Regions from separate parts of the Lysinibacillus sp. NPDC097868 genome, predicted to be linked through region 2. Evidence: riboswitches for the same ligand, from Rfam matches in the RefSeq annotation. Region 2 holds a riboswitch; the other holds the start of a gene.
What was found. A riboswitch is a leader RNA that binds a small molecule or an ion and turns the genes downstream of it on or off. The one in region 2 is predicted to bind FMN.

Region 1 (16,456 bases), 290 kb from region 2:
ATGTTGTATCTTACGTATATGTAAATTTCTTGTTTAATAATATTTCATTTCTAGATATGATACTAGCCATTGTTTTTTATCAATTATGGGTTCTTTTTATGATTTCCTTTACTTCGATGGTTAGCACTATTTTTAATGGACAGGGCGTCATCGCTTTAATTAGTATCGTTTGCTTGTTTATTTTTAAAATGATTAGTGGATTACATCCAATAATTGATTTATTAAATCCTGCAGGCATGAGTCAACATGCAATGATGGTATTAATAACGGGTTCAGTCGATTCGCATTTATACGGCAATATGTTAATTACTTTCATATGGATTTCTTTAACCATCACTATTTCGCACTATTGGATTTCAGAAAAGAAATATCATAAAGATTAATATACAAAGAGGTGGACTACTAGTCCAAAACCATTAGTTAGTTTGCTCTTTGGATTACATTATTTGTTATCGTAATGATTGTTCATTTAGATGTGTATGCTTGGTAGCATAAAACAACGATATTAAAATTTTTAAAAAAATAGTGCCAGTCACTTTGAGTGACTGGCACTTTCTTGTGCGCTTACTTTTTCTCGTGTTTTAATTAAATAATAGGCATTAACAGATGATGCGATGGGGATAATGGCAGCTATGCCGATTCCCGCACAAAAAATGGTGATAAGCTCAGTGCTGAACACTTTAGAGTTGATGATTTCGCCAATCGAGTAGTTTAAATCTTTAAACCATATTAAAAGACCTAAATATCCACCGAAAAAAGCGAAAAATAGCGTATTTGTATCTGTTCCTAAAATATCTTTCCCAATGCTTAAGCCTGATGTGAATAATTTTTTTCTGCTAATGAGAGGGTTGTGGTGAAAAATTTCATGCATAGACGAAGCAATGGAAATGGCGACGTCTAAAATGGCTCCAATTGTACTCATAATAATTACAGAAGCGCCAATTTGAACAAAGTTAACACCAATATAAAGTGAAAAGATACTAATTTCCTCTGTAGATTCTTCTCCAAATCCTTGAATCATAGACTTCCCAGTGACAACCACAATAAAAAAGAGAAGTATCACAATCGTAATCATCGTCGAAATAAATGCGGTGATGGTTTTGCTGTTCTTTTCATTTATATAAAATAGGCTAATCCAACTAATGATTGTGCAGGCAATAAACGTTAAAACAATAGGGCTGTTCTTAGGATTAGTCATTAAAAAAATCGTTACAAAGAGCACCCCGAAATTTAAAAATAGAGAAAGAAAAGAGCGTACCCCTTTTTTTCCACCAATAACGATCATTAATATAAATAAAATGGCTGCTAGCCACACTAATACATTCATATCAATTTACCCTCTTTCGTTTAATGAAAAAAATAGAAGTATAAAGACTGATGGGGATTGTTAATACAACGCCAATACCACCTGCTAAAGCGCGAGCTAATTCTAATGAAAGATTCATGGAAAGTGTTAGCCCTAGCGTAGACGAATTTTTTAAATATAAAATAAGCATAGGAATGGAACCACATATATACACAAAAAACAAAATACTCGTAATTGTCCCCATCACATCTTTTCCAATATCAAGCCCTGAAACTTTTAATGCTTTATCAGAAATTGATGGATCTTGTTCATATAAAGCAAACATGGAAGAAGCCATGGTAATTGACACATCCATTACAGCTCCTAATGCCCCAATAAATAAACCAGCCATAAAAACCATACGATAAGGACGCGTTAGAAATTGCATTTCCTCGTATCGAAGGCCATTTTCAGATGTAATCCACAATACGAAAAAGCTAATAAGTAATGAAATGAAAGTTCCTAAAAGTGTTGCCAGCATTGCCGCATAGGTTTTTTCATTTAAACCATTTATGAGTATCAACGAAACACCAGTAAATAGCAGAACACATACACCGCTAACGAACAACAAGCTGACGTTAGCATGCTTTACATATAAATCCAATGCAAATGATAATATAAGTGCATTAACAATCAAACTAACTATGGAAAATAGCCCCTGTCTTTTACCAACAATTAATAAGGCGAATATAAAAATCCATGCAACTATTAACACGTATTGATCGCGTTTTACGTCTAAAATTGAACCTGATAATTGCCCTTTTTGAGCATTGTCTTCCTTTATGGAAACGAAAAGTTTGTTTCCGACCTTGTATTCATGATCAAAAGCACCAGAGGAAGAATACTCATTTGTTAAATATATAAGTTGTCCTTTGTCCTCTCCATTTATCACTAATGCAGTTATTTGCTGCATAAATAACTGATCGTCATTACTATACATATCTGATACAGGTGTTGAATCTTCCAACTCTGTTTTTATCACTTCTGCAATTGGCCGCTCATAAAAGGATTCATTGTGAGAAACAAATAAAAAGGAAGCCACAAAGCACAGTACTAATAGGATATAGAATAATATCCGTTTTTTATTAGAAATAATAGTAAACATAAAAAAACCTCCAATGAGGGGAATTTGACTATGTTCGTAGCAAGTGAAGTGTCCGTTGTACAGAAGCTGCGTTGAACAATGACTCACAATAACATTCCTATTTTTCTATGTCAAGGCTGGTCAAAAGTAGTCACGTAGGAAGTAACGCTCTTTACCAATTAAGGTTTCCTTTTACGATAAAGGAGCATGCCGTCTATGATGGTTTGCCTGTGCTTTCCATTGAATATTTAGTTTTAAATAAGTTGATTTGCACGTATCATTTTTAGTCATCGTACTGAATATGTAAAAACATTCAGATGATTGTTGTTGTCTGTCTGTTATGGATCTGGGAGGGGAGTGACAAGCTATACAAAAAATGTGTCCGTGTTATAGGAATGGCGTACATTATACATTCATCATTATGCGAATACTAGATAACATGGAGTTGTCCCGCCACTGTCTCTATTAAAAGGAGTGAGGTTGCCGAAGGAGGATTTAGAAAAGAAAAAAGGACGATAACCACAATCATTTCACAATCGGGATAACGTCCTGTTTTTTTTTTTAACGTATAGATTTTGGTGAAGATTTACTTTGTGTAGAAGAGCTGAGAAGTTGTATTTGCTCTTCTAGTACTGTACTTGCGTTTTGTAAAAACTGTGAAATGAGAGCAAGCTCTTCTTGCTTGTAGGATGAAGCTAGTTGAAGCATGGCTTGGTGAAGCGACTCATAGGTATGACGGATTTCTTCTCTCGATTCATATTCTGGGACTATAATGACCCTGCGACGATCATTAGGATCATTTTCTCTACGCACGTAACCGATTTTTTCAAGGCGATCAACTAATGCCGTAATGCTGCCTGTAGCAAGGCCTGTTTTTTTTGAAAGCTCTCCGGCAGTAATTGGACCGGTTTCACGTAAAATATCCAAAGAAATAAAATCATTATTGTATAGCCCAAGAGATGCAGCCACATTTTGCTGGTGTAATATTGTGCGAGTACCTAGCCCGCGCATAAGTGAAGTGAAATGTTCACGTGGATCAGTCATTTGATTTTCTTGATTGCTTGACAAAAGATAAGCCTCCTTTTAGACTATTAATATCTTGATGGTCGAGATATTAGATGGTCGAGATATTAGATGGTCAAGATATTTGATGGGTGTGTAATTGTTTACGTGTTCATTCTAGCGAAGGTATTAATAATTTGTAAAGGGGTTTCTAGATGGAAGCATCGAAAAGTAATAGTAATACAAAGTTGGTTGTGGCAGGTTTACTTCTTGCCATTTTTATGTCAGCAATTGACAATACAATTGTTGCGACTGCAATGGGAACAATCGTATCGCAACTTGGAGGCATGGATAAATTTGTTTGGGTTACTTCTGCTTATATGGTAACAACAATGGCTGGTATGCCTATTTTTGGTAAGTTATCCGATATGTATGGAAGAAAAAGATTTTTTATTTTTGGTCTAGGTGTGTTTTTACTTGGTTCGGCTCTTTGCGGTTTCGCTCATACAATTGAGCAACTTAGCATTTTTCGCGCGATTCAAGGGATTGGTGCAGGTGCGCTAATGCCAATCGCATTTACAATTGTATTTGACATCTTTCCACCAGAAAAACGGGGGAAAATGGTAGGGCTACTCGGCGCTGTATTCGGTATCGCAAGTGTCGTAGGACCACTTCTCGGTGCTTATATTACAGACCATTTTGGTTGGGAATGGGTTTTTTATATTAACCTGCCAATCGGTATCGTTTCATTAATTTTAATTATAAAAAATTACAAGGAATCTCCGGTGCTTACAAAGCAGAAAATCGATTGGTGGGGAGCGGCGACACTTGTATTGGCTGTTATCAGTCTTATGTTTGCATTGGAGCTAGGAGGTAAACAGTTCGATTGGAATTCAGCACCGATAATTTCATTATTTATCAGTTTTGCTGTGTTCTTTATTGTGTTCTTTTTTGTAGAGCTGAAAGCAGAAGAACCAATACTTCCTTTCTTCTTATTTAAACGTCGTTTATTTGCCTCTTCGCAAATGTTAGCTTTCTTATATGGCGGTACTTTTATTATTTTAACAGTATATATACCGATTTATGTGCAGGCTGTATATGGTGCTTCCGCAACGAATGCAGGGCTAATTCTGATGCCAATGATGTTGGGGTCCGTGGCAGGAAGTGCTTTTGGTGGTATTTTCTTAACGAAAATAAGCTATCGAAACTTAATGGTTATTTCAGTTATATCTTATTTTGTAGGTATGTTTTTACTAAGCACACTTACGCCAGATACGGCTCGAATACTTCTTACGCTGTATATGATTCTCGTAGGCTTTGGCATGGGCTTCTCCTTCTCATTACTACCGACCGCTTCACAGCATAATTTAGATGCTCGTTATCGGGGTACGGCGAATTCAACCAATTCGTTTCTGCGTACGCTAGGTATGACGATGGGAATTACAATTTTTGGAACAATTCAAAACAATGTATTTGCTAGTAAGCTAACGGAAGGTTTTAAAAATATGGGGCAAGGCTCAAATTCTGCAATGTTTGATGTTGGCGATATGAGAGAAATTTTTGAACCTAGTGTACGCGAGAATATCCCTGCAAACATTCTTGATATTATTGTGAATGCTATGTCTAACTCTGTTACACATGTATTTCTTCTTGCGCTCATTCCTATTGTTATTGCAGCCATTTTCGTTTTCATGATGGGGAACTCCCGAGTGATTGTTACAGCTGAAAAAGACAACAGGGAAAACTAAATAAAATATAGTAAGAATTTAAGCTATTGATGATACTAATAAGTCGTACGATGTTCAGGAGGACAATGATGAAAGAGACCATTTTTATTAAAGGTGCTTGGGAAAATAATTTGAAGAAAGTGTCGCTTTCCATACCTAAATATAAGCTAGTAGTACTGACTGGACCGTCTGGCTCAGGGAAATCAACGTTAGCTATGGATACGCTTCAGCGGGAATGCCAGAGACAGTATTTAGATTCTATGGGAATGATGGCTAATGCGATTAGCAAGCCTAAGGTTGAGTTTATTCGAGGACTGTCACCGTCAATCAGTGTTGGGCAGCATGTTACGAATCGAAATCCACGTTCAACGGTAGGAACAGTAACAGAAATTTATAAGTATATCCGTTTTATCTTTGCCAGACTTGGTGAACAAGTTTGTACTTCATGTCATGTAAGTATTCCTGCTTCTTTTGAACCAACAGAAGCGTTCGTAGAGGAAGATGAGGAAATAGATAATCAAATCATTAGTTGTCCAAATTGTCATGAACAGCAAGCGAAGTTAGGTATGTTACATTTTTCTTTTAACAAGCCAGAAGGTGCTTGTGAAACTTGTAGCGGCCTTGGTCATGTGGCGAGTATAAATGAGGCGATGGTTTTTAATCCTGAGCTTAGCTTACGCGAAGGAGGCGTAGCATCCCTTAAGGGGGTCCATCGTGACATTCAAATGCGTATTTTAGTGGCAGCAGGAAAGCATTATGGCTTTGAATTTGACCCTGATCTACCATTAAAAGATTACGATGATGTTCAGCGAGATTTATTATATTATGGTGTCGAGAGCGAGGAATTTAAACGTCACTATCCAAATAGTAAACCGGCCGCAGGAACAAAGTTTGAAGGAGTCATACCGAGCTTATGGAGACGTTATAAGGAGAAAGAGGGGGAATCAGGAGCTAAAGAAAAAGAAGGAAGTTTCTTTCATGAACAACTTTGCCCAGATTGCCTTGGTGCACGCTTAAAGAAAGAAGTGCGTCAAGTTAAGGTAGCGGACGCAACAATTTCGGACGTATCAGAGTGGTCACTTGAAGATGTATTGGAATGGACGAATAGCTTGCAGACGGCGTTCCCTGAAGCAAGTCATCATTTATTGGTGCCTATTATCGAGGATATGTTAACAACACTTCAGCGGCTTATCGATGTTGGACTTGGGTACCTTTCATTAAACCGTCAGACGGTATCATTGTCAGGAGGAGAAACGCAACGTTTACGACTTGCTACCATACTTGGTTCCGCTTTAACTGGCGTTCTGTATATTTTGGATGAACCGACAACTGGTCTTCATGCAAAGGATACAGCAGGTCTCATTCGAGTGCTTCAGCAATTACGTGATTTAGGTAATACTGTACTAGTTATCGAGCATGATGTTGAGATGATGCATGCTGCAGATCATATCATTGATATTGGTCCTGGTGCGGGAATACATGGTGGTACTGTTGTAGGTGAAGGCAGTCTGGATGATTTAATGTTAAATGGGCAATCAGTGACTGGAGCTTATCTAGTAGAAGAATGTTCCCCTTCTCCTGTTCGAGTTCGTAGGGAGGGAAATGGACAACATATCACTATTCAACAAGCAAAACTTCGAAATGTCGACATCCCTACTGTTTCTATTCCATTGGGCTGTCTCGTGTCAGTAACAGGCGTTTCAGGTTCGGGGAAATCCACGCTTGTTTTCGACATTCTTGCGCAAGGAAAATCGAAAAACCTTGCCCAAACAGGTTGTAAGGAAATTAGTGGGTTAGAACATATCGAAAATATCGTTATTTTTGACCAATCGCCAATGGGAAGAGTACAGCGCTCTAATGTCGCTACCTATACGGATGTCTTTACGCACCTCCGCAAATTGTTTGCAGGATTACCAGAAGCAAAAGAAAGAGACTTAACTTCAAAGCATTTCTCATTTAACTCTCCGGGTGGACGATGTGAAACATGCCAAGGTTTAGGTGTACTATCAGTAGATATGGACTTCCTAGCAGATATAGAAGTGACATGTACAAACTGCAAAGGTAAAAGATTTACTGACGAAGTGTTGCAAGTTAAATATGAAGGGTACTCCATTTCGGATTTGCTAAATATGTCTGTGGAGGAGAGCTTACCAATTTTGAAATCGGAAACAAAGATTTCACGCATGATTGAAATGCTATGTGAGGTAGGGTTGGGTTATCTTCAATGGGGACAATCGGTCAAAACTTTATCTGGCGGTGAAGGACAGCGTATTAGGCTGGCAAACGAATTAAGTAAAGCATCCAAAAACCACACGCTTTATTTATTGGACGAACCTACGACGGGTCTTCATCCATCTGATATTAAACTGCTACATGCTTTATTAAACAGACTTGTGTGCGCGGGCAATACCGTTATCGTCGTCGAACATAGTCTAGAATTAATCCGTGAATCTGATTGGGTTATCGATATTGGACCTGAAGGAGGAGCCGCAGGTGGAAAGCTTGTAGCTGAAGGAACGCCGGAACAAGTGGCAAAAGTATCGGATTCCTATACGGGGATGTTTCTGAAAGAAGTACTCGCCGAAGAGTTCTAATTACATTTAATAAAAAGAGAATACGCTCTTTTAGTTAAGATGAAGGCTACTGAACGACCTTCTACTAAAAGAGCGTATTTATTTATGAATCCTTCAAAATTTCATTCGACGTTACTAATTTTAAATTATCCCCAAAGTCACTAGCTCCTTAATACGCTCAATTGTTAACTGGTTGTTTTAATTTGCACATTTGGATTGTGCCAAGGCAATTAAACTACACAAAATAGCTATTAAAAAATTTTAAGTGGATAATGTATTAAAATAATGTTATCGTATGAAGTAACTAAATAAACATATCCTTCAGGGTAGGGTGAAATTCCCAATCGGCGGTGATGAAGTAATTCAAAGTCCGTGAGCGCAAGCTGATTTGGTGCAAATCCAAAACCGACAGTTACAGTCTGGATGGGAGAAGGGTATAGTATAAGCTTTTTAAATTCATAGGATTTTAAAAGGTCTATTTGGCTACGCTTATATACAAAACCACTTCCCATCGCATTCGTTGGGGAGTTTTTTATTTAGTTAAAAATATAATAGTAATCTGTTCTTCGGGGTAGGGTGAAATTCCCAATCGGCGGTGATGAAGCAATTCAAAGTCCGTGAGCGCAAGCTGATTTGGTGCAAATCCAAAACCGACAGTTATAGTCTGGATGGGAGAAGAACGATGAGATGGTAACCTGTGGAAAAATTTATAGCCATTAGGTTTATTTAGTGTCGTCTTATGAATGAGAACTCCCAAACCCCATTTTTATATGGGGTTTTTTATTTGTCTCGTTTAGGCAATTACAGGTCAAAATTTAAAATTAGAAAGTAGGTGGGAAAATGTTTACAGGTATTATTGAGGATGTTGGTACAATTAAAACCTTGCAAAACAATAGCCAAAGTATGAAAATAACTGTTATTTCGCCAAAAATAGTATCGGACATGAAGCTTGGAGATAGTATAGCTGTCAATGGCGTGTGTTTGACAGTTACACATTATAATGAGCAGGAAATGACAATGGACGTAATGCCTGAAACAGTGAAAGCTACAAATTTGCAGCAACTCAGGGTTGGTAATGCAGTAAATTTAGAGCGTGCAATGCCTGCAAACGGACGTTTTGGTGGTCATTTTGTTTCAGGGCATGTTGACGGAGTGGGAAAAATAGTACGCAAACGTCCAATGGCCAATGCAGTATACATTGATATAGAACTTTCAGAGGAGATAACTAGCTATTGTATTCCTAAAGGTTCAATCACAATTGATGGAACGAGTTTAACGCTCTTCCATGTGGAAAAAAACAGCGTCACCGTAGCGCTTATTCCGCACACATACAAGGAAACAGTATTAGGAACAAAAAATGTTGGATCACCAGTCAATATTGAAACCGATTTAGTTGGTAAATACATTATTCAACAGCTACTGCGTGGTCAGCAATCACCGACCATTACAAAAGATTACTTAGCGAAGCATGGGTTTTAATCTGTCTTTGAAAGTATAGAACGTACAGGAAATGAAAGTTTATTAGGAGGTGGCAATTTTGCTACATTCAATTGAAGAAGCAATTGCAGATTTAAAACAAGGCAAAATGATTGTTGTCGTGGATGATGAAGACCGTGAAAATGAAGGGGATTTACTTGCCCTTGCGGAGTTTATGTCACCAGAAACGATAAACTTTATGGCCACATATGGAAGAGGGCTTATTTGTACGCCAATTTCACAGCGTCTTGCACAACAATTAGCGTTGCATCCAATGGTCGTAAATAATACGGACCATCACCAAACGGCATTTACCGTAAGTATTGATTATAAAGATACAAAAACAGGCATTAGCGCCTTTGAACGCGCTTTGACGATTCAGAAAATGCTAGACTCACAAGCGCAAGCAACAGATTTTCGTAGACCTGGGCATGTATTTCCCCTTATAGCAAAGGAAAATGGTGTTTTAGAACGTAGAGGGCATACGGAGGCTACGATCGATTTAGCAAAGCTTTGCCAAAGCATACAAGCAGGCGTTATTTGTGAAATCATGGGGGATGATGGTGAAATGCTACGCTTCGATGACTTAGTCAAATATGCGAAAAAACACAAATTAAAAATGATTTCGATTGATGCATTAGCAGCCTATCGCCGTCAACAAATGCAAGGAAAAAATTCACTTACAGTGTAAACGAGGAGAATCAATTTATGGGAAAAACATTTGAAGCACAATTAATTGGCAGTGATTTAAAAATAGCGGTAGTAGTTGGTCGATTCAATGAATTTATTACAAGTAAATTATTAAGTGGTACATTAGATGGGCTAAAACGTCATGGTGTAGACGAAGCGTTAATTGATGTTGCCTGGGTACCAGGTGCATTTGAAATTCCATTTATCGCTAAACAACTAGCTGAAACAAAAAAATATGATGCCATTATTGGTCTTGGTACGGTTATTCGTGGCTCTACAACACATTATGATTATGTTTGTAACGAAGCAGCAAAAGGCATAGCAAACGTTTCTCTTGCTACAAACGTACCAGTTATTTTTGGTGTTGTCACAACTGAAAATATTGAGCAGGCAATTGAACGCGCTGGGACAAAATCTGGTAATAAAGGCTATGAAGCGGCAATATCAGCTATTGAAATGGCGAATTTACAGAAAATGATTGGCTAAATTATAATCACATAATGTATAAGTGACAAGGATAATTGCTGCATAATTTGTTGGACATTGGGAAAAATATTGTATATGCGTTAGTACTATATTTTGTTTGAATCGAGTTCAGTAGGAGATGAGGAATATTCAATCAATGAATCGAAATATGGAATTGAAAACGTTGAAAGAACTATTTCAACGCTCTGCTGACGTGATATTTCAAACTTATACCTTTCAACAGCATAGTGTTCATTTTATTACATGTGAATCAATGTTCGACCAGTTATTATTGAATAAGGTCATTATAAATCGAGTCCAATCTTTGTGCGAAGATGCTTCAACAACATTATTAGAAGAGCAAATAATAAATGAATTACACATTCCCAATCTTCAAAAAATAACGGATTTAGAAGATGCTATTACGCGTGTATATACAGGATATGCCTTACTTTACTTTGAAAAGGAGAAAATTTTATTCTCTAGTAAAATTTCTAATAAGCCTAATCGAAATCCTGAAGAAACAAAAAATGAATTAGTAATTAAAGGACCGAGAGACGATTTTATAGAAGATGTTTTTATTAATATTGCTTTAATTCGTAAGCGACTACCAACTAATTCATTGAGTGTAGAAACGGTGGAAGTTGGTAGGCGCTCTAAAACAACAGTAGCCGTTCTTTATATGGAGGACATTACCAATAAAACGATGGTGGATGAAATTAAAACGCAATTACGTAAAGTTGATACAGATGTCGTAATTAGTGGCGATATATTGATGGATGGGGTGGGCAAAACCGCTAAAATTCTTCCACTACATGACTATACAGGTCGACCTGATTTTGCAGTACAAGCGTTAAGTAGAGGACGTATTCTTATTTTAGTCGATGGAGTGTCCTATGTAATCATAACACCCCCTAATATCTTTTTACTCTTTAAATCAGGAGAAGATAATGATTATCCAGCTATTGTAGGCTCTATAGAACGACTGCTACGAATCGTAGGTATATCAATAAGTATACTTGCACCAGGTTTTTGGCTTGCCTTATCGACCTATCATCAAGAGCAAATGCCCATACTACTTTTAGCAACAGTTGTGCAATCAAGAACCGGTTTGCCTTTTCCTACCATACTAGAAATATTGCTAATGTTATTTATGTTTGAATTATTTCGCGAAGCAAGTCTTCGCTTACCATCTCTTTTGAGCGGAACCATGAGCGTTGTGGGAGGTTTAATTGTCGGAGATGCGGCGATCAAGGCGGGCATAACGAGTCCTTCAATGATAGTAGTAATTGCTATTTCAAGTATTGCAGCATATACACTTGTAAATCAATCGTTTGTAACGGCCATGAGTGTTTTCCGTTTATTTGTCGTCTTAATGGCTGCTTTTTTTGGCTTATTTGGTTTCTTTTTGTCCCTATTCTTTCTTCTTATTTATGTTGCGAATATACGGGTGTTAGGTGTACCGTACTTAAGTCTTGGCGCAAATTTGAATTGGACTGATATCAAAAAATCTTTAATACGTGCAGCTCCAAGTGGATACAATAAACGCCCAAAATTTTTACAGCCTCAAGATAAAACTCGGTCTTCCAGTAAAAATTAAAGATAGCCATTTTAAATAAATAATAAGTTATTTTCATGCTTTGCTTGTAAAAACGCTTGGATTGGACAAAATACTTAATGAAGAGTATGGATTAATGCTTATCTATATTTTTCTAGACCAATCACAAGGGGTGGATAGTTATGCCGAATGTTCAAGTAAGCTGTGCTGTATCAAATTGTGTTTTCCATGCCAAAGGTAATTTTTGTGGTGCTGAAAAGATAGCAATCGATATGGATAAACGTATCGATAACAAACATGATACAGAGTTTGCTTCTGATTTTGAGTTGCATATGTCTAAAGAGGCGGCAAGTCAATCATCAGATACGTGTTGTAAAACATTCAGGTCTAAAGAAAAAGAAAAACTTTAGATGATAGGTATAAGTTGTTTAACTAATTGCAAATAGAGAATTAAAGGCAATATTTAAATAATTTATCTTTACCTTAAAATTAATGATATGGTCACTTTGAAAGTTGTCTTCCTATATGGAAGACGACTTCTTTTTTAGCATTTTTTGTATAGTGATACCATTGACCTTCCAGTTACTTGAAGGATTACTATAATATTAACATCCGATTGGAGTATGGGAGGTATGGAAATGAAAAAATACGAAGATTTAGTAGTGAACGTAGTTTCATTAATGGGAGATGCTTATGACGTGGGTTTCCAACAAAGTAAGGAAATACAATCATCTGCTCATTTAGTACAAGAAGAACTGCTCCTTGCATTATCAGCTACTTGTAATGCAAGGAAGGCTCAAGAGGCATTACAGTATGTTTCGCCAAATCTTTTGCAAGAGATAAAAGGGTTAGCTTCTGGTTTAGAACAGTCATATGAATCCATTATAAAAATGTATAGTGGTTATAATATGACATTTCCCGATATGGGATGTACGTCGTTTGTGCATGATGGGCATTATGTGAGAAATTATGATTTTAGCCCTGCTTTATATGATGCAAGACTCGTTTTTTCTAATCCGTCAGAAGGGTATGCAAGTGTTGGATTTAGCCAGCAAATAATTGGCAGGCTAGATGGAATGAATGAAAAAGGACTAGTTGTAGGACTTCATTTTGTTAATAATGAATGGGAAGGGGATGGCTTTCTGGCGTCAACGATTGTTCGAATATTACTGGAGCGGTGTGAAAATATTGATGAAGCCATTTTACAATTAAAAAAAATCCCACATCGTTATTGCTACAACTACTCGATGACTGATCCAAGTGGAAAAGTGGTTGTGGTAGAGGCTACACCAACGGAACAAATTATTTTTGAAAAACATTCATTTACTTGTACGAATCATTTTGAATCACAAGAATTGAAAGAGAAAAATAAAGCATATATAGATAATTCAGTACAACGCAAGCGCTATGTAAATCGTTTTGTTGCAAACGCATGTACGACTGCTATGTCTGCTTTTCAGCATTTTAATGATGGAGATTCACCGCTATTTTTTAAACAATATAAAGAATACTTTGGTACATTACACACAGTCGTATACTCACCAAATCAATTAGAAATCATTGTGGGGATAGGTGAGAATAGCAAGCCACATACGTTTTCCCTGCATCAATTTATAAGGGGTGACCTTATTCTTCCGACAACCATAAAAGGAAAAATACTTCAGGCTATCTAATTCGTCATGCTTGGTTTATAATTTAATAGATAATAGGGGGAATGGCATAACTTTTGTTGGGCTGTTCTCCTTTCGTTTTGTTGCTATTTCGTTTTTCGAAAGAAAATGAAATTATTTTATATTGTATAACAATTTAAAATTGTTATAAAAATTAAACTTGGATATAAGTTATATTTTCAAGGTTTTTTTTTAAAACAAACATGAAAAAATAAAAATTACTATAGTATAATATTATTGCAGTTATTATAAAAATTAATTGTTACAGTAGTAAATACACATATTTTAAATATTTAATACAATAGATGAGGAAGTACCAGTTTGTATGAAAAAACGTAAAATTAAATTAATATTAGTATTAGCGACAGTATTATTATCATTGTTCACAAGTTTAAATGTTGTCACTTCTTATGTGAAAATGAAAAAAACTGTGGAAGAGTCAATCGCTAACCAAAGTCTGGAAGCGGCTATATCCATTGCATCATCACTTGATGTCAAACAGTATCAGCAATTTTTAAATAATCCTGTGGAAAGTGAAGATTATTGGGAATTAAGAAGCTATTTAAATGATGCAAGAGAAAAACTGGGCGCCTTATTTGTGTATACATTAGAAATTGATAATCCTCAAGTATCCAAAGCGTTGATTGCTGGTGTACCTGATAACTACACAGAAGGGTTTGAAATAGGACAAATTTGTACTGTACCTGAGAAGCAAATCAAACTAGCTTATAAAGGGCTAACTTATGTTACGAATGTAATTGAGGATCCTGACCATGGCGATTATCTTTCTGTAGGAGCACCTATTAAGAATGAAAATGGGCAAATTATTGGCTACCTCGGTATTGATATTGGTGCAGACAAAGTTAATGGTATTAAAGGAAAAGTTCTAGAAAACAATTTGCTCATGTTTATATATAATGGACTATTTATTTTAATCGTTATTGCTTCTTTCTTCTTTTTACAGAGATGGTATCAAAAAGAAGTAACAAAAGAAGTAGGGGTAACTGAAGATACGTATCAAGCTGAAATTAAAGCGTTAATTACCTCTGTATCTTCTTTAAGACATGATTTCACCAACCATATACAAGTGTTGCATGGGCTACTGCAACTTGGGGAGCAAGAACAAGCAAAACAATATTTATCATCATTATCTAAAGATGTGCAGGCAATTAAATCACTAAAATTAAATATAAATCACCCTGGGCTATCAATCTTGTTGCAAACGAAAAAACTTGCAGCCCAAAATCATAATATTGAGATGGATATAACTGTCTCACAGGATGCTTTTATTAATATTAAAACAACAGATTTAATTAAGTTATTATCAAATTTAATTGATAACGCCATTGATGCCACAACTGAATTACCTGAGAGTGAACGTAAAATGACAATTTGTTGTCATGCGGATGAAGCAAAGTATGTCTTTGAAATTATTAATACAGGACCGACAATATCAGAGCCGGATCAAATATTTAAACAAGGGTTTACAACAAAAAAACCTGAATTCGGTAAAATAAGAGGGCAAGGATTATTTATCGTCAAAGAGGTTGTCAAAAAATATCATGGAAACATCTCTATTCAATCGACAGCCGAATTAGAAACAACAGCGACTGTAATCATTCCTCTAAAGTGAAATAGTGCGGGACAATAAGTGTGTGTATGTACTCAATGATAGAGCCCCATGGACATCAGAGTGTTCGTGTAATTGTTAGATTTAGCGACTCGATTTATGTTTACTGGATATAAAATCGTAATAAGGTTTTTATAAAAATAAGCAGACAGCTCCCTATAGTAAGTAGTAGGGGGCTTTTGGTTTTGGAGTAAGTTCACGTGTTATGCGCCATCATGTTATGAACAATGTAAGTCATACATTAACAGTAAATCTTTAAGGTAGGATAAGGGGGCAAAGAAGGATTTGGAACAGCCAATTCTTGATTTACTGCGAGCTGGTGGCTTCATTTTCTATGTTAGACATGGGGAAGCAATAGTTGGAGAGGATCAGCCATATTTTAATTTTCAATATTGCTATACACAACGTAATCTGTCTGACTACGGTCGGAGAGAAGCCGTTTACTATGGACAAATGCTTCGTTATTGGCAAATTCCAATTAATTCACCTATTATTGCAAGCCCATTGTGTAGAACAATTGAGACAGCGCAGCTTGCATTTCCAACAATGTATATTCAAATCGACCCTTTTTGGTTTGAAATTAATAAACTAGGAGGGAATATATCAGCTATAGAACAGCAGCAAATTTTGAAAAATGTCCAATCACAATTAGAAAAGACACCGCCCTTTGGGACAAATCAAATAATTATAGCGCATAGTTTTCCAAATGGGATAGGTTTAGGTAAAATTCCTAATATGGGAACGGTCATTGTAAAGCCTAAAGGTGAAGGTAACGGTTATGAAATTGTAAAACAGCTACCATTAACCGATTTAGCGACTTTAGGGAATCCTCTTAATAAATAGGTAGTGAAAGTTAAGTGTATTCAACCTAAAAAACTCTTATTTCCATCCATCTAATGAGCGTTCCGATTTTTGAAAAAATGTTTATACTTGCTCATTATTTATTGTGAAATAAAGTCAAATGAGAGAATTTATGAATAGGCGGTTGATAATATGAAACGAGAGGGAATTGTTAAATGGTATAAAGAAGAAAAGGGCTATGGTCGTATTATGCTGGATGGAGAAGATGGAAATCATGTCCATTTTAGCTCTATTTTACCAAATAATGAAAAATTTCCAGATGGCTATAGATTTCTTAAACAAGGTCAAAAAGTGTCCTTTGATCTAATTGAGCAGCCACATGCTACTGACCAAAAGCAAGTGGCAGAAAATGTTGAAATCCTATCAGACTAAAGA
Region 2 (16,456 bases):
GCTCCAAAATAAAACCTTTGAAAAAATTGCATCTACTGTTCTTTATCGTGCCAATACAGAAAACGGCATGCTTTGGGAAAATAAACACCGCTTATTACGAGAAGGCTCAGGAGTCGCAGCTGAAGTAGATGATGAAACGGAGCAACCTGTAAGTTCGTTAAAATCAGCAACAGGTACTGCTTTTGCTGGAAAGACAGGTTTTACAAAGGTTGCTGGAAGAACATTGGCAACTGCTTTTCATAAAGATGGGCAAACATGTATTGTTGTCACTTTAAATGAATCTGATGACTGGAATATGCATCGAGGTTTAGCAAATGAGGTTTGGAAAAATTATAATATGGAGACGGTTGTGAAAAAAGGGAAATACAATGTCAACGATAAATTAGCTATCCGTTTAGAGCAACCAATTCAATTGCAATTAAATAAAGAAGAAAAAAAGACAGTTAGGCAAGTACTTCAAGTGTCCAGAAAAAGAAAGGAAGCCGTACTTTCGATATTTATTGGGGAAGAGCGTATTTATGCAACGCCTGTTAAAGTAGAATCAGCGGATCGTTAAAAGCGATGCGCTGATTTTTTATAATGAATAATATGGAGTATTGTTTACTAGAAACTATTTTATATTTATTGTAAATGGTGTAAAATAATGAGAGTTATAATATGGAAGCGTTAGGAGGTATACTATTATGGCTACTAGTGAAAATAACCGTAAGCAAACTCAAATCGCTATTATCATTATTTTATTTCTTTCAAGCTTTACAGCACCATTTATTTTGCTATTTCCCATTCAAGAGCTTCTTTACCGACCGCACGAATATTACCTTTTTGAGACCATTTTTAAAGCCTATATTATATTGATGTTTGTTTTAATTGCGATGGCAATAATTTTATTAATAAATTTATTGATTACTCCCACTACAAAAAAGGGGAGAAATGTCCAACGAACAATTGTTGGTACATCATGGCTGCTTGTTCTTGCGATTTTATTTTTATGTATTAATCATTATCAAATTATTGATGAAAAAGGATTACATACGAATAATTTTTTTAGTTTGCAAGAAGACTCGACAAGCTGGGAAGAGATTGTTAAGGTTGAACAAACAAATGTGCAGAAAGATGGCGTTACTAAACCAGATAAGCTTATTTTCACATTGAACGATGGTTCAACAATCGAACAATCTTTAACGGCGAAGTTAGCAATAGCGAAGGCCTTTATCAATTATGAATTAAGTAAAAATGGTGTTTCAATCGAAAATGTATATAGTGAAAATGAATAATTAAAAAAGCTGCCTAAATAGGGCAGCTTTTTTAATTAGGTTATAAAATACGGAGAAATTGTTTGAGTGCCTGACACTTCGAATAACTTCCTAGATCGTAAAAATCCACTACGCTTTCCGTAGGGACATCGTAAGCCAAAACCTCCGTTTGCGTTCTTTCAAAAAGTCTACGTGGATTTTTACTTGGGTAGCCCTTATTGATAGAGCTGTGAACATTCAGAATTGTTTGGGTGACTGGCACTTTATAAAATATCTTTACTAAATGCGATTTGCATTTTGTTGATTGGTCTATATTAGAAATAAATAGCAAACATCGATAAATCTTTAGGTTACGCAAAGACAAATAATCGATAAACTAGCAAATAATACACTATTTAGAATTATCGTATTACTAGTACAAAATTAGTTTCTCTTTTATATTACACAAAAGTATGACATAATTTTCACAGATTGACGGGAAAAATAACCTTAAAAAGGTTACATTTTTAACTAGAGGTGAAAGAATGGAAAGATTACAAAAAGTTATTGCCTATGCAGGTGTCGCTTCAAGGCGTAAAGCAGAGCAATTGATTGTAGAAGGTAAAGTAAAGGTAAACGGTGTTGTTGTACGTGAGCTAGGAACAAAAGTTTCCAACTCGGATACAATTGAAGTAGAAGGTGTCAAACTTGAGAAAGAAGATAAAGTCTACTACTTACTTTATAAACCACGTGGAACAATTTCTGCTGTAACAGATGATAAAGGACGCAAAACTGTCACAGATTTATTTAAGCATATTCCGCAACGTATTTTCCCTGTGGGTCGTCTAGATTATGATACATCTGGATTATTATTACTGACAAATGATGGAGAGTTTTCTTATATGTTGACGCATCCGAAATTTAAAATTGATAAAACGTACATTGCGCGAGTAAAAGGTATACCTACAATTGAGGGTCTAAAAAAGCTACAACGTGGTATTAAACTAGAAGATGGCAAAACAGCACCAGCAAAAGTGAGTATGACTTCTTTTGATGAGCAAGCGGGCAAGGCGATTTGTGAAATTACTATTCACGAAGGGCGAAATCGCCAAGTGCGTCGTATGTTTGAGGCAATCGGTACACCAGTAGTTAAACTGAAACGTGAACGTTTTGCGTTTTTAGATTTATATGGCCTAACACCAGGAGAATATCGTGAATTGTCGAAACATGAAGTCAAGCAATTGCGTGTGTTAGCTGAAACGGGACAACTCGGCTAGACAGACATTAGCGATGGAAGGTGAACATACCGTTATACGTATAATGAGTTTTTCACTTTCCTCGTGTGAAAACGTTCATAAATCATTCATAATTAATAACTAAGTTAATTTGTATCATTTTGCTATAATAGGTGAGAATAGTACACCAGTTTTAAATTTATCCAGCAGACGCTGAACAAAGTAAGTCTCGGGGAGATATAACAGATGTTTCTTGTACGAATAAGAAATATCGACATAATTATTACCTCGAGGCGTATTTGAGTAGGGGGTTTATTAACTTGGAGAAAAAGAAAAAACGTCTTGTGACCCGTACCATTATTTTAGTTATTTTGGCGCTTGCCATAGGGTACACTGTTTACGGGACAGCTACAAAGGATAAGGTAGAGTTAGTAGCAGTTGGCTCTGAAGCACCGAACTTCACGTTAGTAGATTTAAATGGAGAGAAACACAAACTGTCTGATTATAGAGGGCAGGGGGTATTTTTGAATTTCTGGGGAACTTGGTGTAAGCCATGTGAGAAGGAAATGCCAGCAATGAACAGCCAGTATCAAGTCTTTAAAGACCTAGGTGTTCAAACATTGGCTGTCAACATTGCACAAACAGATTTTGAAGTACAAAATTTTGTCGATAAGTACGGTCTTACATTTCCTGTAGTAATTGACAAAACAAAAAGTGTTATGACTGCCTATAATGTTGGGAATTTACCTGCAACTGTTTTAATTGATCCAGATGGTAAGGTAGTTAAGATTACAACTGGAGAAATGACAGAGGCGAATATCGCTTCTTACATGGAATTAATAAAGCCAAAATGAGGGGTAATTGACGATGGAGAATATCATTTGTGCTTGTGGACATAGTAATCCGTTTGGCACGAGGCTCTGTGAGAAATGTGGTCGTCCTTTAACCGAAGAAGAAAAACAAAATAAAGTTGTCGATATGCGCTATGATGGTACGGCTATTCGTTCAAAAACGTACAACAAAACAATTGTCGATAAAATTTGGAATTTTTTCTCTAGTGTTAAAGTTGGAATCGCTTTAATTATTATCACATTAATAGCAGCTTCAATCGGAACCTTATTACCGCAAGAGTTTTACGTAAAAGCTTCTGACATTGAAAAAGGAGCATATTACGAGGATGTTTATGGTTTCGTAGGGAAAATCTATTATACATTAGGTCTTTCAGATTTATATAGCTCTTGGTGGTTCCAAATATTAGTTGGGATGCTTGCGGTATCGATTATTGTTGCAAGTCTTGACCGTGGTATACCACTTTATAAATCATTGAAAAATCAACGAGTAAAGCGCCATGAAAGCTTTATGAAGCGCCAACGTATTGTTGCGGAAGGACAAGTAACTGGAAGTCCTGAAGAGACGCTGAATAAAGTTGAAAAGAAAATGACTGAGATGAAATATATTGTTCGTCGAGATGGAAGTGCTTTGTTAGCAGAAAAAGGGCGTTTCGCTCGTTACGGTCCGTACATAAATCATGTAGGCCTCATTATCTTTTTAGCAGGGGTTATGTTGCGTTTAGTTCCTGGTTTCTATGTCGATGAATCGATATGGGTACGTGAAGGTGAAACGCGTGCAATAACTGGCATGGAAGGTTATTTTATTGAAAATCATGAATTTATTTTAGAAACACATGATAATACACCACAAGGCGAACAGCTGAAACAAGGCGTGAACGTCGTTGCGAAAAACTTCCAAACTAATGTTACGTTATACAAACAGCCTGAAGATGCAATTGCTGGTGATACGGATAATCTAGAAAAGGTTAGAGATTATTCAATTCGAGTTAACCATCCGTTAAAAGAAGAAGGCTACGCATTATATCAAATGGATTATCGTCTAAATGAATTAAAGCAAATGAATTTTGAACTAGTAAATAAAACAAATGAGCAATCACTTGGTAAAGTAGAAATCGATTTAACAAACCCTAAAAAGGACTATGATTTAGGAAATGGTACATCTGTTAAACTACTTGTCTACACGCCAGACTTCTCTGGTTTTGAAAATGGTGTACCGCAAACTGCGACGTCCGTTCCTAATAATCCAGCATTTCTATTTAAAATGACGACACCAGAAACACCAGAGGGTGAAACAAGCTTTGTTGCTATTAAACAAACACTAGAGCCATTAGGCGAGAATCAATACAAAATGAAATTTGCAAGTGTGGAAACACGAGATATGTCAGGCTTTACGATACGTAAAGACCGCACAATCCCTATTTTATTTGTTGGTGGTATTATTTTCATGATTGGCGTTGCGATTGGTTCATATTGGAATCACCGTCGTCTTTGGTTACAAGTAGAGCCAGATGGTAAATTACTGATGGCTGCCCACGTAAACAAAAATATGTTTAGCATGAAAAAAGATTTAGATGCCGTGACTGCATTTGCTGGTCTACCACAATATAATGACCAGTTAGATATGGCAGAAGAGGACGAAAAGTCCACAAGCCTTGGCAATAATAAAAAGGAAGGTGACAACACCTTATGAGTTTGATTAACTTAAGTGGGAATCTATTATTTGTTGCATTTGTAGCCTATCTAGTAGCAACCTTATTATTTGGCGGTGCAATTAAACAATCCAATGCTTCGGGTAAAAATACAGATAAATGGGGTAAACTTGCAATTACAGTGACGATTGTTGGTTTCCTTGCACAACTTGGTTATTTTATTACCCGTTGGATTCATACAGGGCACGCTCCTGTAAGTAATATGTTTGAATTTACAACTGCTTTTGGAATGTTTATCGTTGCAGCATTCATTTTAATCTACTTTATTTATCGTCTGACAGCATTAGGATTTGTAGCGTTACCTGTAGCGCTTTTAATTATTGCATATGCGTCGATGTTCCCGAGCGAAGTAAGTCCGTTAGTACCTTCATTACAAAGTTATTGGTTAACAATTCACGTTATTACAGCTGCAATGGGTCAATCCATTTTAGCGATTAGTGCAGTTGCAGGTTTAATTTACTTATTAAAAGTTGTTGATTTAAAGAAGCCTTCAAAGCAACGTTTCTGGCTTGAAGCCGTTATGTACTGTTTAGTTGTTGTAATTGGCTTTGTTGTTGTTTCGACTACATTTAGTGCTATGGATTACGAATCAAAATACACGTATCTTGATAAAGAAGGTGTATCTCGTCAAATTACTTATAATTTGCCACCGATTTTTGGCATGCACGATTATGAGGCAGTTGAGGAACATGGCATGTCTCCATTAGTAGAAATGCCTGCCCTTATTAATGCGAAAAAATTAACAACAGTTGTTTGGTCATTACTAGTAGGTTCATTACTATACTTATTAATTCGTCTTATTGCACGTCGTCGAATTAGCGCATTGTTCCAGCCGCTTGTTAAACGTGTAAATCTGCAATTATTAGATGAAATTGGTTATCGATCTGTTATTATTGGTTTCCCTGTTTTCACGTTAGGTGCACTCATCTTTGCGATGATTTGGGCACAACTTGCGTGGAGTCGTTTCTGGGGATGGGACCCGAAAGAAGTATGGGCCCTTATTACATGGTTATTCTATGCAGCATTCCTACATCTACGTCTATCTAAGGGCTGGGAAGGTGAAAAATCTGCTTGGTTAGCACTAATTGGTTTTGGTATTATTTTATTTAACCTAATAGCTGTTAACTTAATTCTTGCAGGTTTACACTCCTACGCGTAACAATGGGAAACGAAAAGCCTTTTCGCTGCGGCGAAAGGGCTTTCTTTTCTTTTCAAGACGTTGTGTACCATGTACAATAGAGGGTAGAGAAAGTTTGGAAGAGAGGGATCGTGAAAGTGTCAGAGAATATTTCAGTATTAGTAGTAGACGATGAGGATCGTATTCGCCGCTTATTAAAAATGTATTTGGAGCGCGAAGGGTACCAAGTCGACGAAGCAGAGAATGGTGAAGAAGCGATCGAGAAATCTTTAGAAAAAGAGTATCACTGTATTTTACTAGATATTATGATGCCTGAAAAAGATGGGCTAGAAGTTTGTGCAGAAATTAGAGAACGTGCTGCAACTCCAATTATTTTATTAACTGCAAAAGGTGAGGAAGCAAACCGTGTACAAGGCTTCGAGCTTGGGGCAGATGATTATATTGTTAAGCCTTTTAGTCCGCGCGAGGTGGTGCTACGTGTAAAAGCTATTTTACGTCGCTCACAAGCATTTTCACCTACAACAAATGCATCTTCATCAAAAGATTTAGTGGTATTCCAACACTTGATGATTGACCATGATGCACACCGTGTAACTGCAGAGGGAATCGAAGTAAATTTAACACCAAAAGAGTATGAATTATTGTATTTCCTTGCAAAATCTCCAGACAAAGTATTTGACCGTGAACAATTACTAAAAGAGGTTTGGCATTACGATTTCTTTGGGGATCTACGTACAGTAGATACACATGTTAAGCGATTACGTGAGAAGCTTAATCGTGTATCAGAAAATGCAGCAAAAATGATTGTCACTGTTTGGGGCGTTGGCTACAAATTTGAGGTTGTCAATGAATAGAATATGGAACAGTGTTGTCGGGAAGCTATGGGTAACCATATTGCTTCTCGTTTCATTTGTATTATTTGTTTTCACGGTTTTAATGCTCGAATTTCTTCAAAACTATCATATGCAGCAAGCTGAGATTTCATTGCGTCAAACGGCTGCAACAATAGCGAGTATAGTGGATGACAATGAAACAGCAGAATCGACTTCGCAATTATTAACAGATATTTTACCTGATGGTACAAATGCGCTTATCGCCATCAATCATCTAGAAGTAACATTTGCGATGCAGGAAGGCGTTAACAAAAAAGAAATTCAAGGCGCAATCTTAGCGAATAAAGCATTCCATGAAGTTTTCAAATCAGATGATCCTATTATTAAGGAAATGATGATGCCGTCCTCTACCGATAAAGAAAAAATGGAATCATATGTCGTGTTAGGTTTCCCACTAAACGTGGAAAATGAAGTGCATGGTGCGGTCTTTATTTACCAAAGTCCAGATGCGTTACATAAAACGTCCAAAGAGACAACGAAAATTGTCTTTTTAGCGGCATTCATTGCCTTTGTGTTAACGACATTCTTTGCATTTTTCCTTTCATCACGTATTACTTCGCCGCTACGAAAAATGCGCGAGTTAGCATTTGAAATTGCAAAAGGAAATTTCGAGGCAAAAATGCCGACAACGCAGAACGATGAAATTGGACAGCTTGCGGTTGCATTCAATCAAATGGGGCGCCAGTTAAAGCACAATTTAGAGGTAATCAATCAAGAAAATGAGCAATTATCCAATATTTTAACTTCTATGACTGACGCTGTTATTACGTTTAATCGGGATCGTACTATTTTACTTAGCAATCCACCTGCGGAACGCTTAATGCAAAAATGGTTTGTCAACAAAGGCTCGCAAAGTGCCAAGCCTATTCCACCTGAGCTATATCATATGCTTGATCATGTATTAATGTTTGAAGATAAGCTGGAAGAAGAAATTGAGATGGATGGAAATTATTATACATTTACGATTAGTCCGCTCTATAGTGGGGAATTGATACGAGGAGCTGTTGCTGTTATCCGTGATATGACAGAACAGCATCGTCTAGAAAAGCTTCGCTCAGACTTTATTGCCAATGTATCACATGAGCTACGGACACCTATTTCAATGCTTCAGGGCTACTCAGAAGCGCTAATGGATGATGATTTTATACAAGATCAAGAAGAACGCAATGAGATTACTAAAATTATTTATGATGAATCAAAGCGTATGGGACGTTTAGTTACAGATTTATTAGATTTAGCACGCATGGAATCTGGACATATGACATTATACAAAGATGAAGTACCGATTAATGCGACATTTGAGCGCATTACCCAAAAATTTGCGCAAGTAGCAAAAGAGAAGCATGTTCTGCTCCTATTTAATAGTGAGTTTGATGAAGATGCGGTAATAAGCATGGATGAGGATCGTATTGAACAAGTGTTAACGAATTTAGTTGATAATGCACTGCGTCATACAGATGAAGGTTCTGTCATTGTAAACATAGAGAAGGAGCCGACATTTGCTAAAATCTCTGTTCAGGATACGGGACATGGTATACCGCAGGAAGATTTACCATATGTTTTTGAGCGTTTTTACAAGGCAGATAAAGCGCGTACACGTTCTAAAGGGGGAACAGGTTTAGGGCTTGCTATTGCTCGAAACATTGTAAAGGCGCATTCTGGAAACATTATGGTCGATAGTGTATTAAAAGAAGGAACAACCTTTACTTTCTATTTACCCTTCGACTAACTTTGTCCGTTAGAAGCCCATTGATTCGAAAAGTTATAAATAAAGGTAACTGGTGGCTAGCATTTGAGCTGACTTAATGCAAATGCCTGTAAGCTGATTGCATATAGTTTTAGTGTAAGTATTGGCACTTAGCGAAATTTTGAGCAAATCATTAATTAAGATGTAACTTGTGCGAGCGTTAGACGACAAATACTATGAGAACGGGGGTGGAGTGCTTTGAATGACTCCGTGTTCCATCGATTATACGATTCATACCATCAAGACGTGTTCCAGTTTCTTATTTATCTAGTAAAAAATCGTACACTTGCTGAGGATCTATCACATGAGGTGTACGTTCGTGTTCTGCGATCGTATGAACAATTCGCAGGAAATAGCAGTGAAAAAACATGGCTTTTTGCTATTGCTAAAAATGTCGCAATAGATCATTTTAGAAAGCAGGCAGTGCGTAAAAAACATTCGCTCGATTTTTTTGACTGGGAAACGGAACAACTACATTCAACCACACCATCACCGGAAGATATGCTACAGGCTAGTGATGAATTAATGCAAATAGAGTCTGCACTTGAAAATTGTACAGGGGATCAAAAAATGGTTATTATTATGCGCTTTTTCCAAGATTTATCGATTGCTGAAACAGCGCAAATACTTGATTGGACAGAAGCGAAGGTTAAGACCACGCAACATCGAGCCATTAAGTTTTTAAGGCAACAGCTACAACAGGTTAGGGAACAGGAGGCGAAAAGGCAATGACTCATAAACAGTTTGACGACGATGAACAACTAGAACAAATGTTGAAGAATGCCCCGAAGCTGACTGATGACCGTTCGAAAGAAGAAGTGTTGAAACGATTGCTTGCAGATGCACGTCTGCAAGATAATATACATCTTCAAGAAGCAATGCAACAATCAACAGATTCAAAAGTGCTTGAAGAGCAAGAGCAGTCTATTGTTGCTCATGAGAATGAAAGCATCAAGCCAATGAAACAGCGTAGAAAGAGTAAGTTACCTATTCTTAGTAGTATTGCAGCTGTTTTTGTACTATCAATAGTAGGGTACGTGTTTTTATCAAATAATAATCCAGTTAAGGATGAAGCAAACGCCCCTCCCGAAAATTTTTCTACGATGCAAGAGGATCGAGCTATACAAGAAAATGAAAATGCAGATGGTGTAATGAAAGCGAATATCGGTGCCGAACATGCACGAATGTTATCGCTTCGGACATCAGTATACGAAGACGATTTAGCAAATGCAGTAGTATTTAGAATCGGATTACCAGGTGGCAATGCTGATAGCATACCAATGACCTATATAATCCCGAACGAAAAATTAACGGCTGATTTTGGAAAGAAAAAGCCGACAACTCTACAAATGTATGAAAAATACGCACCACAAATTGATGAGGAAGCGCTTGGTTTTGCTAATTATCATCCATACAAAGGTGAGTTAAAAGAAGAAGGTGAGACGCTAGTTCACGTCTTACCTAAAAAAAATGATTACGATGTAGCTTCAGCTTCCGTAACAAAATATTTAAGCTCACTAAAAGATACTTTTTCCGACTCTGAATATAAAGCGATATCGGTAAAAAATAAAGATGGTACTCCTTATGAATTTTCGCAGGTTGGTGAGCCAAGTGAGCCTATGCAGTTAACGAAAGATAATCATTACAATTATTATTTATATACAGAAGAAAATGGGACTGAATATTTATCGCCCGACTTCCACCAAACATATCCTACTGTTACAGAGGCACTTATCGCCATGCAAGATAAAAAAGATGATATTTATGTACCCGTAATCCCTGAAAATGTAACGTACACAGTGAAAGAAGAAGAGGGTGGTGTTGTCATCACATTTGACGCACCTCTGGATTTGATGACAATGGATGCAGTGCGGGCAACGCAATTAATAGAGGCCATGATGCTGACAGCTTCAAGTTTTGATAAAAAGCTACGCTTAGATAACGTCGTACAGGATAGTTGGGAAGGTTTTGATTTAACAAATTTTTTACCGATACCTGTAGGTGCAAATAAACAAACTATGCAGTAACAAAGAAAAACAGCTATCTTTTATGAGGTAGCTGTTTTTTTATGAGTTGTTTCCGCATCATCAGAATACTGGTGGCTGGTGGGTGCGGAATTCTAATGCTAAAACGCGGAATCCATTGCTCGTGGCTGAATTTATAGAAGCATTCATTAAAACATACAAATTTAATCGGAATTTTTTAAGCAGAAGTATTTACTTTTGTGTCATAAAATATTATAGTTAATTTATAAAATAATATTGATTCATCTTCGGGGCAGGGTGAAAATCCCGACCGGCGGTAATAGAGTTGTAAATCGCTAGTGTTGTACAAAACTACATTAGCTCGCATGATTTACTAATGGCTCTTCAGCCCGCGACCTGTGCAAAGATTTTTTGCATGGCTGACTTGGTGCGATTCCAAGGCCGACAGTATAGTCTGGATGGGAGAAGATGAAGGTACGATCGTCATTCGTTGTTACGAATTAAGCTATGTGCGAGCGTTTTTTTCAGTGTGTCTATTGATTACACTGTTTGCACAAAAAATAGCTAGTGATGGCGTTATTTAATCATGCCTTTTCTCCCTTATGCTGATGTGCATAAGGGTTTTTTCGTGAAAAAACAATCGATTACGTCGTAACCTTTCTTCTTGCAAGATTGAATCAGCAAAGAGGAGAGAGTTTTCAATGAAGAAAAATATCAAACTTCAATCGTTTATTACGATTGGTATGCTAAGTAGTATTTCGTTTTTATTAATGCTTTTTAATTTCCCAATTCCGCCGTTCCCAGCATTTTTAGAGGTGGATTTCAGTGATATGCCTGCTTTACTTGCAGCCATCACAATGGGACCAGTTGCGGGTATTTTAGTAGAACTATTTAAAAATATATTGGATTGGATTTTCTCGGGTACACCTACAGGGGTTCCAGTTGGGCATATTGCAAACTTTGTGACAGGTATATTATTTATTTTACCAGTATCATTTGTTTTTAACCGATTTAAAACAATTGCGGGTCTTGTCGGAGGTTTGGCAACAGGAACAATTGTTATGGCAGTAGGAATGAGCTTTTTAAATTACGCAGTATTTTTACCGATGTACACTTATTTCTTAGGTATGGAGCCAGTAGTTGGCGATTCATTATATAAAATGATTATTGCAGGTATTTTGCCATTTAATATCGTAAAAGGTGTTCTATTAACAGCGATCATGGCGTTACTGTTCACAACGATGCGTAGATGGATTGAACAACAACGTACAATGTATTTATCAAAATAATAAATTAAGCCTCGAGTTTATTCATACTCGGGGTTTTTTGTTTGTAGATCTAATAGCATGCTGGAATCTTCAGGAATTGACTAGTCTAAATTACTATTTTAATGTACAATTAATGTGAGATTAGTTAGATTTGAGGAGATTGAAGAGATGAGTGAAAACAATGGACAATGGTCCAGTAAGTTAGGTTTTATTTTAGCATCGGCGGGTGCTGCGATTGGACTAGGAGCGATATGGAAGCTACCATATGTCACAGGGCAAAGTGGTGGCGGCGCATTTTTCCTTATATTTGTGGTGTTCACTTTGTTGATTGGCCTACCAATGTTATTATCCGAGTATATTTTAGGGCGTGGTACGCAATCTGAGGCGATCACAGCCTATAAAAAGGTTGTTCCAACAAAACCTGCTTGGGCTTGGGTTGGGCGCATGGGTGTACTTGGCTGTTTTCTATTATTAACCTTTTACAGTGTTGTAGGGGGCTGGATATTTATTTATAGTGGCTTAGGTGTATCTGGGGCTGTTATTGATTCAACGGTTAATCCAAGTGAGTTATTTGGAAAAATTATTAGTACTCCGTGGATTACGTTACTAGGTTTAGCGTTATTTACACTGGCAAATGTACTTGTCATTTCGCTAGGTGTACAAAACGGCATTGAAAAAGCAAATAAGTGGATGATGCCATTATTATTTGTTATGTTTATCGTTCTTGTTATTCGTGCATTAACATTAGACGGGGCAATGGAGGGTGTGAAATTCTTCTTATGGCCAGACTTTACAAATATAACAGGTAAAGCGTTATTAGAGGCGTTAGGGCAGTCATTCTTTGGTTTGGCAGTAGGGTTCTCTTGTTTGGTTACATATAGTTCGTATTTGAAAAAGGATGTTAGTTTACCGAACTCAGCAGGCTCAGTAGTTATACTGACTGTGCTCGTATCATTTTTAGCAGGACTAGCTATTTTCCCTGTAGTGTTTGCCTTTGATTTAGAGCCACAGGCTGGGCCTGGCTTATTATTTATGGTGCTACCGACAGCATTTAGTCAAATGCCTTTTGGTGAAGTATTTTTAGCGCTGTTTTTATTACTGTTTTTATTTGCGACGTTAACATCATCATTTAGTTTATATGAAATTATTGTTGCGGCATTTATGGAGAAGTGGCATATGTCACGTTCAGTCTTAACGTTCCTGCTGGGGGTTATTGTCTTTATTGCTGCCATTCCATCGGCATTATCATCTAGTTTGTTAGCGGATGTATCCATTTTTGGAAAGTCGATTTTTGATGCTACTGATTATTTAGTGTCCAATTTAATGCTACCGTTGGGCAACTTATTGATTGCGTTCTTTATTGCCTATGTAGTAGATAAAAGCTTTGTGAAAAAGGAATTGCTTATGGGAAGTCAAATGGGGCAGGGGTTTTATAAGACTTATCGCGTGTTAATGTTAGTAGTCGTACCAATCGTTATTATCGTTGTTTTATTAAATATGCTTTTACAAAAATAATTGAAGAATGCAATTGTGTGAGTGCCTGTCACTCGCAGACACAATAGAAGCCGCAACACTCGCTATCGCGCGATATGTTGCGGCTTCTTATATGCGTTCTCATAGGAAGAATTCAGAATTGTTTGAGTGCCTGGCACTTAATATTCACTTAGGGCGAGCTCACCTATCCAGCTTTTTTCTTTAATCATTTGCTGCGCTTGCATTTCACTTTTTGCAATAGGGAATACTTTGTCACATTGTGAGATGGCGAACAGTTTACGAATAAATTCATCTGTCACAATAATGGCGATTTTCTTTTCGGCAATCGTCACTTTCTTTGCGAAATTAATAATCATACCAAAACCAGTACTATCAATATTGGTTACTTTTTGCATATCAAATACATAGCCATGCTTTGTATCTAAACTAATAGCGTGTAGCTCCTCTTTTAACTCATCGATTACTTCGTATTCTATATTACCTGTAAAGGCGATTGGGATATAATCAGTCTTTGAACCAATATTTATCATGTTATTCTTACTCATTTCAGTGTTCCTCCATGTCATTTAGTTATTAGATTAAAATTTAAATTTATTTACTTCGTTTTGTAGTTTTGTAGAAATTTCTGCCAATTCCTCTGATTTATGAGAAATTTCAGCTACAGTTGCATGTTGTTCTTCAGAAGTAGCTGCCATTTCTTCTGAAGCTGCCGCGGAATCTTCTAGAATGCGTGAGATATCATGTATTGCCTGTTGAACACCTAATGAGTTGTCATTGACATGCGTGAATGCTGATTTCATTTGTTTTACACCTTGCTCAGTTTCCACAACGTGTTCGACGATTTCTTGTAGGGCTTCTCCGCCTTTACTAATGATGTTCACCTGTTCTTTGACAGCGAGTAAATTACTTTCCATTGTCCGGACGGTCACAGCGGTTTCGGCTTGTATATTCTTAATTAAATTTGTAATTTGACCAGAAGCCGAACTGGATTGCTCAGCAAGTTGGCGAACTTCTGATGCGACTACAGCAAAGCCCTTTCCTTGATCACCTGCTCGTGCAGCTTCGATAGCAGCGTTTAATGCTAATAAGTTTGTTTGCTCTGCAATTCCAGTTATAACAGTGATAATACCACCGATTTCTTCGGAGCGTTTGCCTAGTTTTTGAATCGAGTCGGTTGCATAAGAAACTGTATGCGTGACTGTATTTAAATGCTTAATTGCTTCATGAATAGCATCTTCACCTTTTCGAGCGATATGGGTCGATTGGATTGCTCTATTTAAAGTTGTTTCTGCTTTTTCTAAACTATGGGTTACTTCTTCAATCGTTTTTTTCATCATCATGACAATACGTTCTGCCTGATCTGATTGCGTGGCTGTACCATTTGAAATGTCATTCATTGTTAAAGCAATTTGGTTGGAGGCTTCACTTGTTTGATGTGATGATTCAGCTAATGTCTGCGAGGAGCTAGCTATTTGATTGGCGCTATTCGCTACAATCGTCATTGTTTCTGTTAAACGCTGCTTCATATTATTGAAGGCTTGTGCTAAATTGGCAATTTCATCTTTTCCTTTAGGATTTATAATTTTTACGTCTAAATTTAAATTAGCTAGTTCTTTTGCATTTAAGCTTAATTGATTAATTGGCGCAATAATTTGGCGCTGTAAAAACCAACTAATACTCACAAACATTAAAATCGCAATACCTATTAAAATTGCGACATTTTCCATTACATATTTTTTAGCAATATTAATATAGGGGGCTGATGGTGTGCCCGTTGACCACATGCCAATGATTTCGCCGTTCCTATTCATAATCGGTTCGATCGCTACTTGATACATACTTCCCAAAACATTTGCTGAGCCGATATAACGTTCTTTCTGCTCTATCACAGCAGTAGTAACTTCTTGAGGGGCCTTTGTATTTACTTGTCGTAAGCCGTTTTCGACTATCGTTGTATTAACTCGTGTATCATGCTGAAAGATTGTCACAATGTTACCGTCTGCTAGTTCTTCAATCTCATCCACAATAGCGAAATTATCATTAATTTTAATATCACCTTTATACAATTCGTTATTTTTGATAGCCCAGTCGCCAGGGGCAATTACATCAAAATATTGCAAACTTAACTGCAAGTCAGATAAAAGTTTTGTATCCGCACTTTCTAAAAAATTCTTTTTCGCTTCAATAAAATTAATAATTGCTAGAATAGATACCATTAGTAACATACAGGTAAGGATGAGTAAATTTATTTTTTTACGTATTGTCCATTTCATAGAAGACCCTCCAAATTTCAGATGTACTTATCCATGAATTTTCTTTGAACACCGACTAAAAATTTTGTATGAGAAATAGGTTTAAACCAAATAATCGACCATATTTTGACAAAAAATAATCCTCGATCTTGATCTGTATAATTAAATTGGTTTAAATCGAATTGCAAAGCATTCGTTAAATCATGTTCAGTAATACCGTAAGCTTTATTGATGTGTAACTTTACCTCCTCATAGCTCTGTGTACCATTACTTCAATTGTGTTAAAAGGAGGGGGTGTATCGATATCGATTATTTCCATTGCTTCAATCGCATGAATGACTAATTTTTGTAATACATAATTTTTCATTATCTTTTCTGTAAAATGAACTGCTTGTATTTTAGCTTGAACACGCAGTGTAACTTCCGTTACCACTCACCTATATTGTAATTGAAATTGCAGTGTTAAATGTTAGCAAAGTAAAAAGGTCATCGCCATTTTATTGAGAAAGAATAGGGAAACGCCTGTATCCATCCAGAGAAATGGTATTATTTTTTACAAAATTTAGCGGTGTTAAAAAAATTCATGTATTTTACGGTTGATAATAGTTAGACATAAGTGAATCAATTTCATTTCTTTAAAAACATGATTAAA

Region 1: linked by a shared signal. The riboswitch ahead of ribE (riboflavin synthase) and the one ahead of ACIQXJ_RS12105 (ECF transporter S component) in region 2 are both predicted to bind FMN.

Annotation. Positions count from the first base shown of each region.
Region 1 is NZ_JBIWBS010000001.1:2,138,575-2,155,030, reverse strand. It holds gene ACIQXJ_RS10670 (ABC transporter permease) at 1-383, shown strand, start outside; gene ACIQXJ_RS10665 (YibE/F family protein) at 533-1,327, opposite strand; gene ACIQXJ_RS10660 (YibE/F family protein) at 1,329-2,450, opposite strand; gene ACIQXJ_RS10655 (MarR family winged helix-turn-helix transcriptional regulator) at 2,991-3,473, opposite strand; gene ACIQXJ_RS10650 (MDR family MFS transporter) at 3,647-5,179, shown strand; gene uvrA (excinuclease ABC subunit UvrA) at 5,248-7,752, shown strand; FMN riboswitch at 8,045-8,170, shown strand; FMN riboswitch at 8,290-8,415, shown strand; gene ribE (riboflavin synthase) at 8,572-9,210, shown strand; partial or broken gene ribB (3,4-dihydroxy-2-butanone-4-phosphate synthase) at 9,269-9,859, shown strand; gene ribH (6,7-dimethyl-8-ribityllumazine synthase) at 9,916-10,383, shown strand; gene ACIQXJ_RS10625 (spore germination protein) at 10,520-11,962, shown strand; gene ACIQXJ_RS10620 (DUF1540 domain-containing protein) at 12,103-12,330, shown strand; gene ACIQXJ_RS10615 (C45 family autoproteolytic acyltransferase/hydrolase) at 12,559-13,593, shown strand; gene ACIQXJ_RS10610 (Spo0B domain-containing protein) at 13,916-15,223, shown strand; gene ACIQXJ_RS10605 (histidine phosphatase family protein) at 15,506-16,063, shown strand; gene ACIQXJ_RS10600 (cold-shock protein) at 16,214-16,453, shown strand.
Region 2 is NZ_JBIWBS010000001.1:2,432,420-2,448,875, reverse strand. It holds gene ACIQXJ_RS12155 (D-alanyl-D-alanine carboxypeptidase family protein) at 1-556, shown strand, start outside; gene ACIQXJ_RS12150 (hypothetical protein) at 684-1,274, shown strand; gene ACIQXJ_RS12145 (pseudouridine synthase) at 1,778-2,509, shown strand; gene resA (thiol-disulfide oxidoreductase ResA) at 2,788-3,321, shown strand; gene resB (cytochrome c biogenesis protein ResB) at 3,335-5,008, shown strand; gene ccsB (c-type cytochrome biogenesis protein CcsB) at 5,005-6,186, shown strand; gene ACIQXJ_RS12125 (response regulator transcription factor) at 6,303-7,019, shown strand; gene ACIQXJ_RS12120 (ATP-binding protein) at 7,012-8,787, shown strand; gene sigX (RNA polymerase sigma factor SigX) at 9,004-9,537, shown strand; gene ACIQXJ_RS12110 (RNA polymerase subunit sigma) at 9,534-10,832, shown strand; FMN riboswitch at 11,070-11,264, shown strand; gene ACIQXJ_RS12105 (ECF transporter S component) at 11,492-12,079, shown strand; gene ACIQXJ_RS12100 (sodium-dependent transporter) at 12,227-13,573, shown strand; gene ACIQXJ_RS12095 (STAS domain-containing protein) at 13,711-14,097, opposite strand; gene ACIQXJ_RS12090 (methyl-accepting chemotaxis protein) at 14,131-15,825, opposite strand; gene ACIQXJ_RS12085 (hypothetical protein) at 16,046-16,237, opposite strand.